Regions from separate parts of the Janthinobacterium sp. SUN211 genome, predicted to be linked through region 2. Evidence: predicted binding sites of a transcription regulator. Region 2 holds the regulator's gene; the other holds the start of a gene.

Region 1 (8,872 bases), on a different contig from region 2:
CTAAGATGCGCTATCGCCACTGACGAATCCGCACCATGAAAATCACGCTTCCATTCCACGGCTTCATCCGCAGCCGCCCCCACCTGAGCATGGCCACGGCCATCGGCGTGGCGGCCGGCCTGCTGCTGCCCGCATCCTGGCAACAGATGACGCGCCTGCTGACGGCGTGGAATGTCGCCGTCTGGTTCTACCTGGCAACGATGGCCTGGATGATGATGCGTGCCAACCACCACAAGGTCAAAGCCATGGCGGCGCGCCAGGATGAGCGGGCGGCAACCGTCCTGTCGGCCCTGTCCGTCGCATCCGTGATGAGCCTGGTAGCCATTGTCTCGCAGCTATCCTCGATGAAAGACATGGCGCCGGACGAGCGCGCGCTGCATTACGGCCTGACGATCCTCACCCTGGTCGGTTCCTGGTTCCTCGTCGGCACCCTGTTCTGCTTCCACTATGCCCACCTGTACTACCAGGCCGATCCCGCGCTGCGCCCCCTGAAGTTTCCCGACGACGAGCAAAGCCCCGATTACTGGGATTTCCTGTATTTCGCCTTCACCATCGCCGTCGCCGTGCAAACGTCGGACGTTTCCGTGCAGACACGCATGATGCGGCAAATCGTGCTGGGACAATCCGTGCTGAGCTTTTTCTTCAACCTGGTCGTGCTGGGGCTGTCGATCAATATCGCGGCCGGTCTCATCAATGGCTGAGGGTAAATAATTTCGTAGTGGAAACTTGACCTGGCTGAAGGGTTAAGCTCATCTTAATCGTGCGCACCCTCTTGAAATACTGGAAAGAGGAGTAAGATAAGTCATGCACAGGGATCAAGTGCATGAGGCAAGAACCAGGCGCCGACGCGCCCTGGCAGCGGATTTGACCACTGCCAAGCAAGGCGCCTGAGATGGGTTTTTTTTGAATTGACAGGAGTAAGCATATGCAAATCAATATTCATACCGACAGCACCATCGCCAACACCGCTGGACTGAACGAACATGTGCAATCCGTACTTGAAAGCGCACTGAACCGCTTCCGCGACAACCTGACCCGCATCGAAGTCCACATCAGCGACACGAATGGCCCGAAAGGCGGCGCCGACGATATCCGCTGCGTCATGGAAGCACGCGTTGCCGGCTATCAACCGATCGCCGTGACCGAACAGAACGCCACCGTGCATCAATCCGTTGCCGGCGCCACCGATAAACTGAAACGCGCCATCGATAGCGCCCTGGGCCGCCTGCAAGACAGCAAGCGCCACGCCACCGGCAAGAATGCCGTGATCGATACGGCCGAAGCGGAAGAAACCGCCGAGTAATCCCCACCCGCAGGATTTTCAGAGACTGAGGCAGCCGTTCAAGGCTGCCTTTGCACATCCGGCCCGCCTTTCGCGCGCGGCAACATCCATAACAAAACCGCAAGCATTCCTGCGTATTGACGCGGCAATGAAATAATTGTCGTATTTCTCACAGTAAGTGACCTCAAGCAAGCCTTTGGCGTTACAGCCAAGGCCGCTTTACGCTATCATGAAGCTACCGGCCCCCTGCTCGCGCGCCGGCTTTTTGAAAGTGTGATTGTGGAACAGATCGGCAACTTCGGCGCTTCAGGCTGCAACATCGGCGATTTACAGCTATTTCGCGATGGGGCGGATAGCCAGACGGCCGCCATGCTGGCGCCCTGCCCCGTGATGCGCCTGGAAGCGGGCGAAGCCATTGCCGACACGCAAGGCGCCAGCCTGTACATCGTCCTGCGCGGCTCGCTGGCCGTGGCCGCCGACACCCACACGGGCATGGACGATGGCACCGTCAGCAAGGTCTTGCCCGGCGAAAGCGTGGGCGAACAATCGGTGCTCGATGAAGCGAGCAACCTGGCCGCCATTTCCGCCCTGGAAGAAACCGACTTGCTGGTGATCGACGCGGCCATCGTATGGGAATTGATCGAGCAGTCGAACGGCCTGGCGCGCAACCTGCTGCGGCTGCTGTCCTTCCGCATCCGCGCCGCCAATGCCCTGCTGCGCCGGCGCCAGAAACTGGGCGAATTCTACCGCCAGCTGTCGATGGTCGACAGCCTGACGGGCTTGTACAACCGCGCCTGGCTGACGGATTTACTGCCCAACATGATCGTCACGGCCCACGCCAGCGGCTCGCCCCTGTCGCTGGTGATGATAGACCTCGACCATTTCAAGCGCTTCAACGACACGCACGGCCACCAAGCGGGCGACCAGGCACTGCGCATCGCCGCGCAAGTGCTGGGCGCGGCCCTGCGGCCCACGGATTTTGCCGTGCGCTACGGTGGCGAGGAAATGATGGTGATCTTGCCCGACACCAACGAACACGTGGCCTTGCGGGTGGCCGAGCGCTTGTGCGAGCGCATGCAGCTCGCCGTCATCTTCGCTGACATGCGCAGCGCCTTGCCGCACATCACGGGTTCCTTCGGCGTGGCCAGCCTGGCGGCCGAACAGGACGACCATGCGCTGATCGCCGCGGCCGACGCGGCGCTGTATCGCGCGAAAGCCGGCGGCCGCAACCGGGTAAGCACCTGATAAAAAGCCCATGGCGTCGTTGCATTGCCTCGTCGTACATTCGTACTGCCTTCGGCAATGCGCCTAGCCCTGGACATTTTCTCAGGCGCTTCCGGGGTAATAATGATCAGGCGGCCTTGCTGTCGGCCGGCTTGGCGGCATCATCCTTCTTGCTGCTGTGCGCAGCGATGAAGTCGGCATAGCCCTTTTGCACCAGCTCGTACGTCTTGTCGATATTGCCGGCGATGTCGCCATTCAGCACTTTCAAGCCGCCCAGGATGTCGCGCGCTTCCTTAAAGCCTTTTTCCATGCCGCCGCTGATGGTGTCCATGAACTTGGTCAGGGCCGTATCGTCGTCCAGGCCGGGATTCTGTTTCTTGAAGGCATCAAAAAAACCTGTCGACAGCGATACAATGCGGTTCGCCGTCGCTTCGGCGCTGTTATCCTGCGAAGCCGCGTTCTGGATCGCGTCCTCGCCGTACTGGCCCTTCAGCGCTTCATTGATGTTGGTGATGGCCGTCTTGTACAGCAGCGCCAGCGGCTCGTTCTCGGAACCGATCGACACGTTCAGCGACGCCTGCATGATGGAAGCGTTCAATTGCAGCTTGGTGCGGTCATTCACGCTCATTTCAGCGTTGACGCCGTCCTTTTGCTGGACTTTATCGTCCTTGCCGGCAACGCCCGTACTGACGGAAGTCACGGAAGGGGTGGAATTGCCGCTTGCGGCGATGGGAATTGACACGATAGACCTCCTTGAACGGGCAATGTATGCCACCATGCGGGAAACGCGATGATGACCATCCTCTCGTGTAGTATCGGCAGGTTTTCAGAAAACTGTAGCAGCGGCCGCTTTTGGCGGCCCGGATAACCAATCAAGCAACGACCATCAATGACTAACCAGACCTTTCTTTGGCACGACTACGAAACCTTTGGCGCCCAGCCGCGCCGCGACCGCCCGGCCCAGTTCGCCGCCATCCGCACGGATGCCGACCTCAACGAGATCGGCGAACCCATCATGCTGTATTGTCAGCCTGCCAATGATTTCCTGCCCGACCCGCAATCGTGCCTGATCACGGGCATCACGCCGCAGCAGTGTCTGCAGCTGGGCGTGCCCGAACACCAGTTCGCCGCCACCATCGAAGCGGCCTTTTCGGAGCCGGGCACCATCGGCGTGGGCTACAACACCATCCGTTTCGACGATGAAGTCACGCGTTTCCTGTTCTGGCGCAACCTGATCGACCCGTATGCGCGCGAATGGAAGAACCATTGCGGCCGCTGGGACATCCTCGACGTGGTGCGCATGACGCACGCGCTGCGCCCGGAAGGCATCGCATGGCCGAAGCGCGACGATGGCCAGACCAGTTTTAAACTGGAACACTTGAGCAAGGCCAATGGCCTGGTCCACGAAGCGGCGCATGATGCACTGTCCGACGTGCGCGCCACCATCGCCCTGGCGCGCCTGATCAAGCAGAAACAGCCGAAACTGTTCGAATTCTGCCTGGCGCTGCACAAGAAGGACCGGGTCGCCAGCGAAATGGGCATGCACCTGGCCGCCGGCGAGCGCCAGCCTTTCCTGCACGTGTCGGGCATGTTCCCCGCCGAACGGGGTTGCCTGGGCGTCGTCTGGCCGCTGGCCACGCACCCGAGCAATAAAAATGAAATCCTCGTCTGGGATTGCGCCTATGACCCGCGCGAACTGTTTACCCTGGACGCCGACACCATCCGCACGCGCCTGTTCACGCGCAAGGACGCCATGCCGGAAGGCATGACGCGCCTGCCCGTGAAAAGCGTGCACCTGAACAAGTCGCCCATGCTGGTCGGCAATTTAAAAACGCTGTCGCCGGCCATGGCCGCGCAATGGGGCATCGATCTGGACGCGGCGAAGGTCAACGCGCAATTCGCCGCCGCGGCGCCGAACATGGATGCCGTCTGGGCCGAAGTGTTCCAGCGCCCGGGCGCGAATGCCGCGCTGGACGTGGATGAGGATTTGTACAATGGTTTCGTCAGCAACGATGACCGCCGCCTGCTCGAATCCTTGCGCCGCGACACGCCGGCCAAGCTGGCCACGGCCCGCCCCTCGTTTGCCGATGAGCGCCTGCAGGAACTGCTGTTCCGCTACCGCGCCCGCAATTTCCCGCAAACCCTGAGCGAAGCGGAAAGCTTGCGCTGGGAACAGCACCGCGCCGCCCGCCTGTTCGACGGCGACGCCGGCGCCCGCACCATCGAAATGCTGTTTACGGAAATCGACGTGCTGTCGGAATCCGTCGATGAGCGGGGCGAGGAAATTCTGGGAGAACTCTACGATTACGCGGAGATCGTTGCCCCGCAGCGTGACTAAATGCAAAATGCCGGGCTAGCCCGGCATTTTTTATGCATGCGACTTAAACCGAACGGTGCGCGTTGATGGCATCGCGCGTTTCAATGGCCACGCGGCGCGCCGCGTCGGCGAAGTCTTCGCCCGCCTGCGGCGTGGCGTAGATGATGGCGCGCGACGAGCTGATCATCATGCCCATGCCGTTCGCCGTCTGGCCCGCACCGACGGTGGCGGCGATGTCGCCGCCCTGGGCGCCGATGCCCGGCACCAGCAGCGGCATGTCGCCGACGATGGCGCGCACCTGCGCCAGTTCTTCAGGGAAGGTGGCGCCGACGACGAGCGCGCACTGGCCGTTTTTATTCCACTTTTCGGCCACCAGGCGCGCCACGCGCTGGTACAGCGGTTCGCCGTCCGTATTCAGGAATTGCAGGTCCGAGCCGCCCGGGTTCGACGTGCGGCACAGGATGATCACGCCGCGGTCTTTCCACGCCAGGTAGGGATCGAGCGAATCCTCGCCCATGTACGGGTTCACGGTGACGGCGTCGGCGCCGTAGCGCTCGAACGCTTCGCGCGCGTACTGCGTGGCTGTCGCGCCGATGTCGCCCCGTTTCGCGTCGAGGATCAGGGGGATGTGCGGATAATTCTCGCGCACGTAGCGGCAAATGTCTTCCAGCTGCTTTTCCGCGCCCAGCGCGGCAAAATACGCGATCTGCGGCTTGAAGGCGCAAGCCAGGTCGGCCGTGGCATCGATGATGCGCGTGCAAAAGGTGGTGATTCCATCAGGCAGGTCGCGCAGTTCGGCCGGCAGTTTCGCCAGGTCGGGGTCCAGGCCCACGCACAGCAGGGAATTATTGGCCGTCCACGCGGCGGATAATTTATTGATGAAATTCACGGCACACCTTCTCTATATTCAGTTGCAAACCCCGTATTGTAACGCGGCGCAGGCTTGCCACGGCGTCACAAGGCGGTCGGGGCCGGCGGCCGGCGCTTATTAAACCGACATTACGGGCCGTTTCAGGTATATTTGCCTCACCTCCCTTACTCTGCACGGAACCCATCATGCAAATCACCAATCAATTCACCAAATGGCTGCGCCTGGCGCTGAGCGTCACCGTCCTGGCCGGCATCCTGACGGGCTGCGGCTACAACGACTTCCAGAGCAAGGATGAAGCCACCAAGGCCGCCTGGGGCGAAGTGGTCAACCAGTACCAGCGCCGCGCCGACCTGATCCCCAACCTGGTCAATACCGTCAAGGGCTATGCCACGCACGAGCGCGAAACGCTGGAAGCGGTGACCAAGGCGCGCGCCGCCGCCACCAGTTTCCAGATCACGCCAGAAGTGCTGAACGACCCGGCCGCGTTCGAAAAATTCCAGCAAGTGCAGGGCCAGCTGTCGTCGGCCCTGTCGCGCCTGATGGTGGTGTCCGAGAAATACCCGGACTTGAAAGCCGACACCAGCTTCCGCGACTTGCAGTCGCAGCTGGAAGGCACGGAAAACCGCATCACCGTGGCGCGCCAGCGTTACATCGTCGCCGTGCAGGATTACAACGTGCATGCGCGCAGCTTCCCGAACAACCTGACGGCCATGGTCTTCGGCTACAAGGTCAAGCCATCGTTCACGGTGGAAAATGAAAAAGCCATCTCGACCGCACCGACCGTCAACTTTGGCAAATAAGATGAAAGCCTGGTCCTATCTCGCGGCGCTGGCGACGGCGCTGCTGCTGTGGACGATGCCGCCAGCCGGCGCACAGGGCTTGCAGCCCGTGCCGCCGCTGGCCGCACGCGTGACGGACAACGCCGGCATGCTGGACGCCAAGCAAAAGGCGGCGCTGGAAGGCGTGCTGGCCGATTACGAAGCCAAGACGGGCAGCCAGATCGCCGTGCTGCTGGTCAAGAGCACGGAACCGGAAGCCATCGAGCAATACAGCATCCGCGTGACGGATGCCTGGAAGCTGGGCCGCAAGGGCGTCGATGACGGCGTGCTGCTGATGGTGGCGAAGGACAACCCCTCGTCCCTGCGCCGCCTGCGCATCGAGGCGGGCCGCGGCGTGCAGGGCGTGCTGACGGATGCGCAATCGAAACGCATCCTGCAAGACGTGATCGCCCCCCATTTCAAGCAAAACGATTATTACGGCGGCCTGGTGGCCGGCGTGGGGTCGATTGCCACCCTGCTGAACCAGGAGCAATTCCCCGCTGCGGCGCAGCAGAAGGCGCCAGCCACCGTGGAAGCGGGCGGCATGACCTTTTGGCTGCCGCTGCTGTTCTTCGGCTTCCTCGTCGTGCTGACCCTGTTCCGCTCGCGCGGCGGACCGACGCGCCTGCAGCGCGGCAGCAACTGGTCCAGCGGCGCCACGGGCGTCGTGCTGGGCAGCATCCTCAGCCAGGCGCTGAACAACCGCGGCGGCGGCGGCTTCGGCGGCGGCGGTGGTGGTTTTGGCGGTGGCAGCAGTGGCGGCGGTGGTTTCGGTGGCGGCGGCGGCGGTTTTGACGGCGGCGGCGCCTCGGGAGATTGGTAATGACGAAACAACTGACATTCGGACAACGCTGCGGACGGGCATTGAAACATTTGCGGGGCACGCCAGCGACGGCGCGCCACGCCTTTCCGGAACGCACCCTGAAAGCCATCGAGACGGCCATCGCCGGCGGTGAAGCGATGCACCAGGCGGAAGTGCGCCTGATCGTCGAAGCGGCCCTGACGCCGGGCATGGCGTACCAGGGCGTGAGCAACCGCGAGCGGGCGCGCGAACTGTTCGCCCAGTATGGCGTGTGGGATACGGAAGACAACGTCGGCGTGCTGATCTATATCAACCTGGCCGAACACCAGGTCGATATCGTGGCCGACCGCAACGTGGGCCGCCGCGTCACGCCGGAACAGTGGCAAGCCGTGTGCCGCACCATGACCAAAGGGTTCAAGGATGGCAATTACCACGACAGCACCCTGGAAGCGCTGGCGCAGCTCAATACCCTGCTGCAAAGCCACTTCCCCGCCAACGGCACGCGCGGCAACCAGTTGCCGAACGAGCCCATCCTCCTCTGATTCCTGCCCAGGGATTAAAATCTGCCCATTGCCGCGCGGGCTGGTGTTCCTGGCAGCGCGGCCCCCATACCCCGCCGAGGAGCACACATGAAATTAGTCAATAAAACCGCCATCGTCACGGGCGCCACGCAAGGCATCGGCCTGGCTTGCGCCACCCGCCTGATCGCCGAAGGGGCGCAAGTGATGCTGGTCGACATCAAGGAAGAAGGCGCGCAAGCGGCCGCCGCCCTCGGCCCGCAGGCGCGCTTCTTTTGCGCCGACGTCAGCCAGAAGGCGGACGTGGACGCCATGCTGAAGGAAACCCTGGCGCAGTTCGGCCACATCGATATCCTCGTCAACAATGCGGGCGTCACGCACGCGGCCGATTTCCTCGACGTCTGCGAAGACGATTTCGACCGGGTCATGCGCATCAACCTGAAATCGATGTTCCTGTGCGGCCAGGCCGTGGCGCGCGAAATGGTCAAGCGCAACAGCGGCTGCATCATCAACATGTCCAGCGTGAACGCGGAACTGGCCATTCCGAACCAGGTGCCGTACGTGGTGTCGAAGGGCGCCATCAACCAGCTGACCAAGGTCATGGCCCTGAACCTGGCCTCGCACGGCGTGCGCGTCAACGGCATCGGGCCGGGCACCATCCTGACGGAACTGGCCAAGCAGGCGGTGCTGTCGAGTCCGGAAGCGCGCCACACGATTTTGTCGCGCACGCCGCTGGGCCGCTGCGGCGAACCGGAAGAAGTGGCCGGCATCGCCGCCTTCCTGGCCAGCGACGACGCCACCTACATGACGGGCCAGACCATCTATGTCGATGGCGGGCGCATGGCGCTCAATTACACGGTGGCCGTGAAGGAATGAAGGCAGGCGCGGCAAGTTATATCAAAAAAGAATAATGGTTATCCGAAAAGATCATTAGACACATATCGTGCAACGCAGCATAATGCACCTGTCTCCACTATTCTCCTCCAAGAAAATAGTTTTAAGCCCGCTTTCACCAGCGGGCTTTTTTTTCGCTATCAGTC
Region 2 (8,872 bases):
TGACATGCAAGAGGGAAAACAGTATCGCGCTGGCCAACAGGCTATAGCCGGCACGCACCTTGTAGCGGCGCAACACTTCAAGCGGCAGCCACTGCCCGATGAGCGTCTCGAACAATGGCGCCCAGACGACGACTGTCCAGAATATCCGGACCGTACCGGCACCTTCCAGCGATGATGAAGCGGAGCCGCCCAGCTGCTGTGGCGAGAACAAGGCCAGGGCTGCCAACAGCAACAGCATGGCAATGAAAAAATTGACGGCGCCCGCGCACAAGCCCAGGCGCATGGCGCCCCGCATGGGGCGCTTTGCCATGCTCGCCCGCAGCGCAGCCAAGTTGCCAGCCAGTCGTGGCATCGGCAAGTTCGTCGCTTTCAACATCCGTGTATTGCTCCTCATGGCGTACCCTGCCCACATGGGCACATATACGACCATCATAGCCCGGCACAGCCATGCGAAACCACATCAATTGTTGCAAAAAAGCATACAGCCCAGCGTATGTCAGCCGTGCGCGGCACGCCCCGCATGCTGGCGGTATTTCGCCACGATGGCTTGCGCCCTGGCGCTGGCGGCCGCTTGCTGCTCCGGCGTCAGTTCCGCCTGCAGCCAGTGCCAGTATTCGTCCTGGTAGGGATTGGTGACGCCGGGCGCGAGGATATCGTCGTAGACCTGGCGCAGCGCCAGCAGGTAGCCATACGCTTGCGGCGCATCCTTGCGCACCACGTCGCCATCGCGCAGGTAGGCCATCATCAGGGTAGCCACGCTGGTCAGTTCCGCCTCGTCCGCCTGCGCCGTCAACTGGGCGATCGCTTGCCGCTTCCACGCCTGCACCAGCGGATCGTCGGGACGGTTGCGCAGCGCGCTGCGGTCGCCGAACGGCCCTTCCGACAGGAAGATGGTCGCCGCGCCGGGCACGCCCGCCCTGGCGGCAGTCGCCAGGTAGCCGAGGCGGTCCTCGCGCTGGCGCTGCGTCAGGCCCGCGCACAGCTGCTGCTGGGCGGCTTTTTCCTGCGCCGTCATCTCGCGCCCCAGCTCGAATTCCATCCCCGGCAAGCGCCCTTCCTGCTGGAAGACGATGCAATCGTCGAGCAGGTTATATGCCGCATACGCGTCTTCCGGCTTGCCGCTGGCCGCCAGACGTTCGAGCTGCTGCGCCAGGGTGACGGGCATCGGCGCGGCATCGGCGACCGGGCTGGCATCGATATTCAGATACGATTCCAGGCTGCGTCCCGCCGACGCGCCTGCGGCGGAGGTGGCGGCAGCTTCCGGCGCGCCGCTCTCGGGAGCGGGCCAGTACACGAGCGCCAGCGCTGCCGCGATAGCGGCGGCGATGGCCAGGCCGGTGAATTTGACGTTCATGGTGAGGAAGCGCGTGGATGGGAAACGCACGTTACCACAGGCGCGCGGCGGCGGGCCGCACGCCTCCGCACGCTCAGCCGCCGGCCTTTTTCGGCTGGTGGCCCAGCTTGGCCAGCGCAGCCAGGATGGCGTCGACATGGTCGCCCTGCACTTCGATCACGCCATCCTTGACGGTGCCGCCCGAGCCGCACTGCGTGCGCAACTGCTTGCCCAGCAGGGCCAGCGCGGTGGCGTCCAGCGGCAAGCCCTTGACCACGGTGACGCTCTTGCCGCCACGGCCCTTGGTCTGGCGCGAGACGCGCACCACGCCATCGCCCGCGGGCGCCGCCTTCGCTTGCGCCTTGCACGCGCACTGCGCCAGCGGCTGGCGGCAGGCGGGACACATGCGGCCCGTTTCAGTGGAATAGACGAGACCGCCCAGGGAGCTACTTTTCATGAGGAAACGATAAAAGAGGAAGAAAGCGCGATTGTACCAAGCGGCAGCCCGCAGTTGACGAGCGTCAATTGGCCGGCGCAGGCGCCACGGGCGCCGTCGGCACTTCCGTCACCGTTTCGGGGATGCCCGACAAAATCGTCACGGCGACCCGGCGGTTGCGCGCGCGCCCTTCCGGCGTGGCGTTCGGCGCCACGGGGATATTGTCGGCGTGGCCCACGGCCGTCAGGCGCGACGCCTTGACGCCGCTGGCGATGAACAGGCGCACCACGGCGCTGGCGCGCGCGGCCGACAACTCCCAGTTCGAGGCAAAGGTCGAATTGCTGATCGGCTGCACATCCGTATGCCCTTCCACCTGCACGTCGTGCGTGTCGTCCTTGAGCAGCACGGCCACGGCGCGCAAGGCCTGGTCCGATTCCGCCGTCAGGCCCGCCGCGCCCGGATCGAACAGCACGCTGGCATTGATTTCCACGCTCACGCCGCGGCTCGTCTGCGTGACCCGCACCTTGCCTTCCTTGACCAGCGGCGCCAGGGTCGACGTCAGGTCCTGCGCCAGGCGCGTCATGTGTTCGCGCTCGCGGCGGATGGCTTCCGTGCGGCGTTTCAGGGCGGGATTGGGCAACGGGATGGCCTGCGGCGCTTCCATGATGATGGGCGGCGCGCCCTTTTCCAGGCTGAAGGCCTGGCCGATGGCGCTCTGGAAGACGCGGTATTTTCCTTCGTTAACTTGCGAAATCGCATACATGACGACGAAAAAGGCGAACAGCAGGGTGATGAAGTCGGCGTACGAGATCAGCCAGCGGTCCTGGTTATCCGGTTCCTCGTCATACTTCCTGCGCGCGCGCCGCATCATGGTCAATGCTCGTGCAAGAGGCTGGACACGCGCTCTTCGATGATGCGCGTGTGGTCGCCCGTGGCGATGTCGTACAGCACGGCGGCCGTGATTTCATACTGCACCACGCGGCGCGAAACGATGGCCTTGAGTTTATTGGCCACCGGCAGGAACAGCAGGTTGGCCAGGCCCACGCCATAGATGGTGGAGACGAAGGCCACGGCGATGCCGCCGCCCAGCTTGCTGGGGTCGGTGAGGTTTTCCATCACGTGGATCAGGCCCAGCACGGCGCCCAGGATGCCAATGGTGGGCGAATAGCCGGCCGCCGATTCCCACACCTTGACGGCCTGGCGCTCGGCCATTTCGTAGGCGGAGATTTCCACGTCGAGCAGCTGGCGCAGCTTGTCGGGCGCGATGCCGTCGACGATCATGCGCAAACCCTTGGCATTGAAGCGGTCGGCCGTGTTTTCCATCAGGCGTTCGAGCGCCAGCGGGCCGTCGCGGCGCGCCGTCAGGCTCCATTGCCCGATGTCGCGCGCCAGCGCGGCGCGCGTGTCCGACGGCGGCAGGAAGACCCAGCGCAGCATTTCCAGGCCGCGCACGAAGGTGCGCAGCCGCGTCTGCAGCAGCACGGCGCCGAAGGTGCCGACGATGACGATGGCAAAGGCGGCCGGCTGCAGCAGGGAGGCCATCTTGCCGCCTTCCAGTGCCTGGCCGACCAGCAGGCCCGCCAGCGCCAGCGCCAGCCCGATTACGCTGGACCAGTCCACGCCAGCTCCCTCAAGGTTGCGCGCAGGCGCGCGACGGCCTGGGTATGCAGCTGCGAGACGCGCGATTCGGATACGCCCATCACCGCGCCGATCTCCTTCAGGTTCAGCTCTTCTTCGTAATACAGGCCCATGAGTATTTTCTCGCGTGGCGGCAGCGCGTCGATGGCATCGATCACGGATTGCCGGAAATCGGTATCGAGCAGGGAACGCAAGGGGTCGCTGTCCTCGTCCACGCAGTGGCGGTCGAGGAAGCTGTCATTGCCGTCCGGGTCATGAAAGTCTTCGTAGTACACGAGCTGGTGGCCGCCGCCGTCGCCCAGCATTTCCTGGTAGTCGGCCAGCGACATTTTCAGCAGCTTCGCCACTTCCGACTCGGTCGGCGGATGGCCGAGGCGCTGCTGCAGGGTGCTCATCGCCTCTTCGATCTTGCGCATGTTCTGGCGCATGCTGCGCGGCAGCCAGTCGCTGGTGCGCAATTCGTCGAGCATGGCGCCGCGGATGCGCAGCACGGCATACGTCTCGAACTGCGCGCCATGCGTCTCTTCATAGCGCGTAATGGCATCGAGCAGGCCGATCATGCCGGCCTGGATCAGGTCATCGACCTCGACCGAAGGCGGCAATTTCGCCTTCATATGGTGCGCCAGACGCTTCACCAGCGGAATGTGCTCCGTCAGCAAATAGTCCTTGTTCGATTTCCCTTTGACCGTGTACATAGGCTGCTTATTGTTTTCTCATCTTATCTGGTGCTGCGGTTCGATTCAGGCGCTGAACTGGTGCGGGCTCCCCGTCTGGTACAAGGTGCCGCCAAGCACCGGCGCCGCCGAACGGGCCAGCCGCTCGGCCAGTCCGCGAAACGCCACCGACGCTCCCGCCAGCGGAAACGCATCGACCACGCTGCGGCCCAGCCGCGCCGCGCGGTGCAGATACTCGTCGGCAGGCACGGAACCCATCGAAGTCAGCTTCACGGCCAGGTAGCGGCTCGCCGCCTGCGCCATATTATCGTATACCACTTTTGCTTCGGATTCGGAAGCGCCGGTGACGAGAATGCCGAACGGACGGCGTCCCAGTTCCTGGCTCAGGCGCTTGATCAGGCAGTACGCCGCCTTGATCGAGGTGGCGCTGGTCGAGACTTGCACGACGATATCCGACGATGCCATCAGCGGCACGGGGAAGCAGGCCCCCTCGTCCGCCACGACGCCGTCGACCAGCACGATGCCGCTCTGGCGCGCCAGCACCTCGAACGTCTTGCCCAGGCGGCGCAGTTCATCCTCGCCCGCATAATCCATGCTGTCCATCAAATGGTTGCGCGCGCCCAGGCTGGCCACGCCGAAGCCTTGCGGCACCTGGTGGATGACCTGGTTCAAGCCGCACTGCTGGCGCGCCACGTCGCGCAGGCTGGCGCCGTGCGCCAGTCCCAGGCGCGATGCCACGCCATCGCTGCCGCCGCTGGCGTCGAGCAGCAGCACGTCATTGCCGCCGTAGACGAGCGACGCGCCCAGGTTGACCAGCATGGCGCCCTTGTCGTCCTGCGGCGTGGCCGAGAGGAACGTCATGACGCGCGGCTGCGGGCCGGCCAGCATGCGACGCAAGCCTTCGGCCTGGTCGAAATCGAAATTAGCCAAGGTGCACCCCGCGCGCTTCATTGTTGCGGGCGGCCGCCTGCGCCATCAGCAGCGGCAGTTCGGCGTCGGAAAACTGCGTCGCCGCCGCATCGCGCTTGAGCTTGAAGGCACGGTCGATCAGGTAGCCGCGGTCGGCCAGGTACAGGTCTTCCGGCACGCGCTGGCCGTTCGACACATAAAACAGGTTCAGCTTCTGGCGGATCACCACGTCGAGCACATTGCCGATCGAGGCCGCTTCATCGAGCTTGGTCATGATGCAGCCGGCCAGGCCGCTGCCCTGATACGCGCGCACCACTTCGTTCAACGTTTCCTGCGTGGCCGTGGAGTTCAGGCACAGCAGGCGCTTCACGTCGGCGCCGGCGCCCGACAGCATGGCCACCTGTTCCGTCACCATCTGGTCGCGCTGGCTCACGCCCACCGTATCGATCAGTACCGTATGCTTGTTCTTCAATTCTTTCAGGGCGATGCGCAAGTCCGCCTCGTCCTTCACGGAATGCACCATCACGCCGAGGATCTTGCCGTAGATGCGCAACTGTTCATGCGCGCCGATACGGTAGGCATCCGTGGTGATCAGCGCCAGCTTTTCCGGGCCGTGGCGCATCACGCAGCGGGCCGCCAGCTTGGCCGTGCTGGTGGTCTTGCCGACGCCCGTCGGGCCCACCAGGGCAAACACGCCGCCCTGCTCCAGCATGGCGTCTTCATTGGCCACAGTATTCAGGTTACGGCTCAGGACCGTCTTGATCCAGCGCATGCTTTGCGCGCCCTCGAGACCGGCCGGCAGCTTGTCGATCAGGTAGCGCGCCAGGCTGGCCGAGAAGCCGGCCGCCAGCATTTCGCGCAGCACGACGGCTTTTTGCGGCTCGCGCTGCTGCGTCGAACCCCACGAGATTTCCGCCAGCTGGGTTTCCATCATGCCGCGCATGGCGCGGATTTCATTCATCATGCCGCTCATCTCGGCGGCGGCGTTTTCCTTGACGTGCGCCAGCGCGCTGGCCATCATCTGCTGCATGCGAGCCATGTCCACTGGCTCGGAGGCAGCCTGGCGCGGCGCGGCAGGACGTGGCGCGGCCGGGCGCTGGGCCGGGGCGGCCGGACGCTGCGGCGTGGCGAACTGGGTCTGCAACTGGGGACGGGGCTGGGCCATTTCGGAGGCGGCCGGCGGCGAGGCCAGCGAAGCGGCGTCGTCATTGGCCAGCGCGAGGATTTCCACCACGCCATCGGCCTGGCGGTTCGACAGGATCACGGCATCGGGGCCCAGCGCTTCGCGCACCTTGCGCAGCGCATCGCGCGACGAGGCGCCCGTAAATTTCTTCACATTCATGACCGGCCTCCCAGGGCGGGGGTGGCGCAATATTGGCTGAACTGTGTGACCATCGTCGACTCCTGTTGCTTGAGTGCTGTCTTCCACATGGACACAGATCACCCGGACAGTTTCCATTATTAGCGATGCTTGCAGGAAATGATCGAAGGAACAGGACGGGAAAGTACCCGTTATTCAGTTTGCCGAGAGGAAATTGATGTTTATTTGACCAAAAGCAAGCACCGGGAGTCCGTCCCGCAGGAACCGACCCCGATGCCGCTCATCACAACTACTGCGCGCCCACCAGCGCCGTGACGCGGATGGTCTTGGTTTCCGGCACTTCCGCATGCGACAGCACTTTGAGCTGCGGCAAGGCGCGGCGCAGGAAACGCGACAGCAAGGCGCGCAGCGGCGCCGGCACCAGCAGCACGGGCGTCAGGCCCAGCGCTTCCTGTTGCTGGGCAGCCAGGCCCGCCTGGTGCGCGATGGTGTCGGCCAGGCCCGGCTCGATGCCGGCGCCGTCGCCGCCATTGCCCATCGCCTGCATCAGCAGCCGCTCCAGGCGGCTGTCGAGGGTCATCACGGACAGTTCGGCCGAGCCGGGGAACAGTTGCTGCACGATGGCACGGCCCAGGGCCACGCGCACCAGCGCCGTCAGGTCGTTCGGGTCTTGCGTGCTGACCGTATGCTCGGCCAGGGTTTCGATGATGGTGCGCATGTCGCGGATGTGCACGCCCTCGGCCAGCAGGTTCTGCAGCACCTTTTGCAAGGTCGACAGGGACAGCATCTTCGGCACCAGGTCTTCCACCAGGCGCGGCGACTCCTTGCCCAGGTGGTCGAGCAGCGATTGCACTTCCGCGCGGCCCAGCAGCTCGGAAGCGTGCGAGGTGATCAGGTGATTCAGGTGCGTGGCCACCACCGTCCCCGCGTCGACCACCGTGTAGCCCATCGATTGGGCCTGGTCGCGCAGGCTGGCGTCGATCCAGGTGGCGGGCAGGCCGAAGGCGGGGTCGTTCGTGGCCAGGCCGGGCAAGGTGCCGCTGGCCATGCCGGGATTAATCGCCAGGAACTGGCCGTTGAACGCTTCGCCCACGCCCACTTCCACGCCCTTCAGGGTGATGCGGTAGGCGGACGGTTTCAATTCCAGGTTGTCGCGGATATGCACGGGCGGCGCCAGGAAACCCACTTCCTGGGCAAATTTCTTGCGGATGCCCTTGATGCGCTTGAGCAATTCGCCGCCCTGCGTCTTGTCGACCAGGGGGATCAAACGGTAGCCCACTTCCAGACCCAGGGTATCGACGGGCATGATGTCTTGCCAGCTGGCTTCTTCCTGCTCGGGCGCCACGGTCGCTTGCGGCACTTCGGCCGGCTTTTCGGCCGCCGCCTTTTCCTGCGTGCGCTTCTTGCTGATCAGATAGGCGGAGCCGGCCAGCAGCGAGGCCAGCAGGATGAAGACCATGTTCGGCATGCCGGGAATCAAGCCCATGCCGCCGATGATGCCGGCGGTAATATAGAGCACTTGCGGTTTCGCAAACAATTGCCCCACCAACTGGGTGCCGATGTCCTGTTCGCTGGCCACGCGCGAGACGACGATACCGGCCGCCGTGGAAATGATCAGCGAAGGAATCTGCGCCACTAGGCCGTCACCGATGGCCAGCAAGGTGTAGTTCTTGAGCGCGTCGGCAAAACCCATGTCGTGCTGCAGCAAGCCCACCAGCAGGCCGCCGACGATATTGATGACGGTGACCATGATGCCGGCGATGGCGTCGCCGCGCACGTATTTGCTGGCGCCGTCCATGGCGCCATAGAATTCCGCTTCCTGCGCCACTTCCGTGCGGCGGCGGCGCGCTTCGTCTTCGCCGATCAGGCCCGCGTTCAGGTCGGCATCGATGGCCATCTGTTTACCAGGCATGGCGTCCAGCGCGAAACGGGCGCCCACCTCGGCGATACGGCCCGCACCCTTGGTCACCACCGTAAAGTTGATGATCGTCAAAATGATAAACACGACGATACCGACCGTGTAGTTGCCGCCGATCAAGAAGTGACCGAACGCTTCGATCACTTTACCGGCCGCGTCGGCGCCCGTATGGCCTTCCGTCAACACCACGCGCGTGGACGCCACGTTCAGCGACAGGCGCAGCATGGTCGACACGAGCAGGATGGTCGGGAACGCCATGAAGTCGAGCGGCTTGACCGTGTACAGCGCCGTCAGCAGCACGATGATGGACAGCGCGATATTAAAACTGAAGAAGATGTCGAGGATGAAGGCCGGCAGCGGCAGCACCATCATCGCCAGCAGCATGATGATGATGACAGGCGCGGCGATGCCCTTGCTGGCGTTGCCACCCATTCCGCTGAGCCAGGCTGGCATTCTCAGGCCGTTCATGGTGTACTTCCTTTATTCTTGTCTTCTGCGCCGGCTGCGGGCGGTGTCTGTGAGGCGGGATTCTGCGGGTCGAGCTCGGGCGGCACGTCGAGTTTCTTCGGCTTGTCGGGACGCTCGCCCTGGCCCTTGCCATAGCTGCGCAGCTGGAACACGTAGGCCAGCACTTCGGCCACGG

Evidence for each region. Region 2 encodes FliA, which starts transcription of late flagellar genes. Its sites were predicted from a motif close to CTAAAGTTTNNNNNNNNNNNGCCGNTA; they were not measured.
Region 1: O3301_RS16265 (DUF5610 domain-containing protein) is a predicted target of FliA. The motif match lies at 3,320-3,346, and genes of this name have one in related genera.

Annotation. Positions count from the first base shown of each region.
Region 1 covers NZ_JAPWIC010000004.1:301,725-310,596, forward strand. Annotated here, with positions in the region: gene O3301_RS16250 (DUF1345 domain-containing protein) at 36-701, shown strand; gene O3301_RS16255 (HPF/RaiA family ribosome-associated protein) at 926-1,303, shown strand; gene O3301_RS16260 (GGDEF domain-containing protein) at 1,562-2,527, shown strand; gene O3301_RS16265 (DUF5610 domain-containing protein) at 2,634-3,248, opposite strand; gene sbcB (exodeoxyribonuclease I) at 3,396-4,844, shown strand; gene pyrF (orotidine-5'-phosphate decarboxylase) at 4,888-5,712, opposite strand; gene O3301_RS16280 (LemA family protein) at 5,880-6,494, shown strand; gene O3301_RS16285 (YgcG family protein) at 6,496-7,335, shown strand; gene O3301_RS16290 (TPM domain-containing protein) at 7,335-7,856, shown strand; gene O3301_RS16295 (SDR family NAD(P)-dependent oxidoreductase) at 7,944-8,708, shown strand.
Region 2 covers NZ_JAPWIC010000002.1:385,792-394,663, reverse strand. Annotated here, with positions in the region: gene O3301_RS07440 (type II CAAX prenyl endopeptidase Rce1 family protein) at 1-310, opposite strand, end outside; gene O3301_RS07435 (hypothetical protein) at 497-1,384, opposite strand; gene O3301_RS07430 (translation initiation factor Sui1) at 1,428-1,790, opposite strand; gene motD (flagellar motor protein MotD) at 1,855-2,637, opposite strand; gene O3301_RS07420 (flagellar motor protein) at 2,643-3,389, opposite strand; gene O3301_RS07415 (RNA polymerase sigma factor FliA) at 3,371-4,102, opposite strand; gene O3301_RS07410 (antiactivator of flagellar biosynthesis FleN protein) at 4,148-5,011, opposite strand; gene flhF (flagellar biosynthesis protein FlhF) at 5,004-6,332, opposite strand; gene flhA (flagellar biosynthesis protein FlhA) at 6,601-8,697, opposite strand; gene flhB (flagellar biosynthesis protein FlhB) at 8,694-8,872, opposite strand, start outside.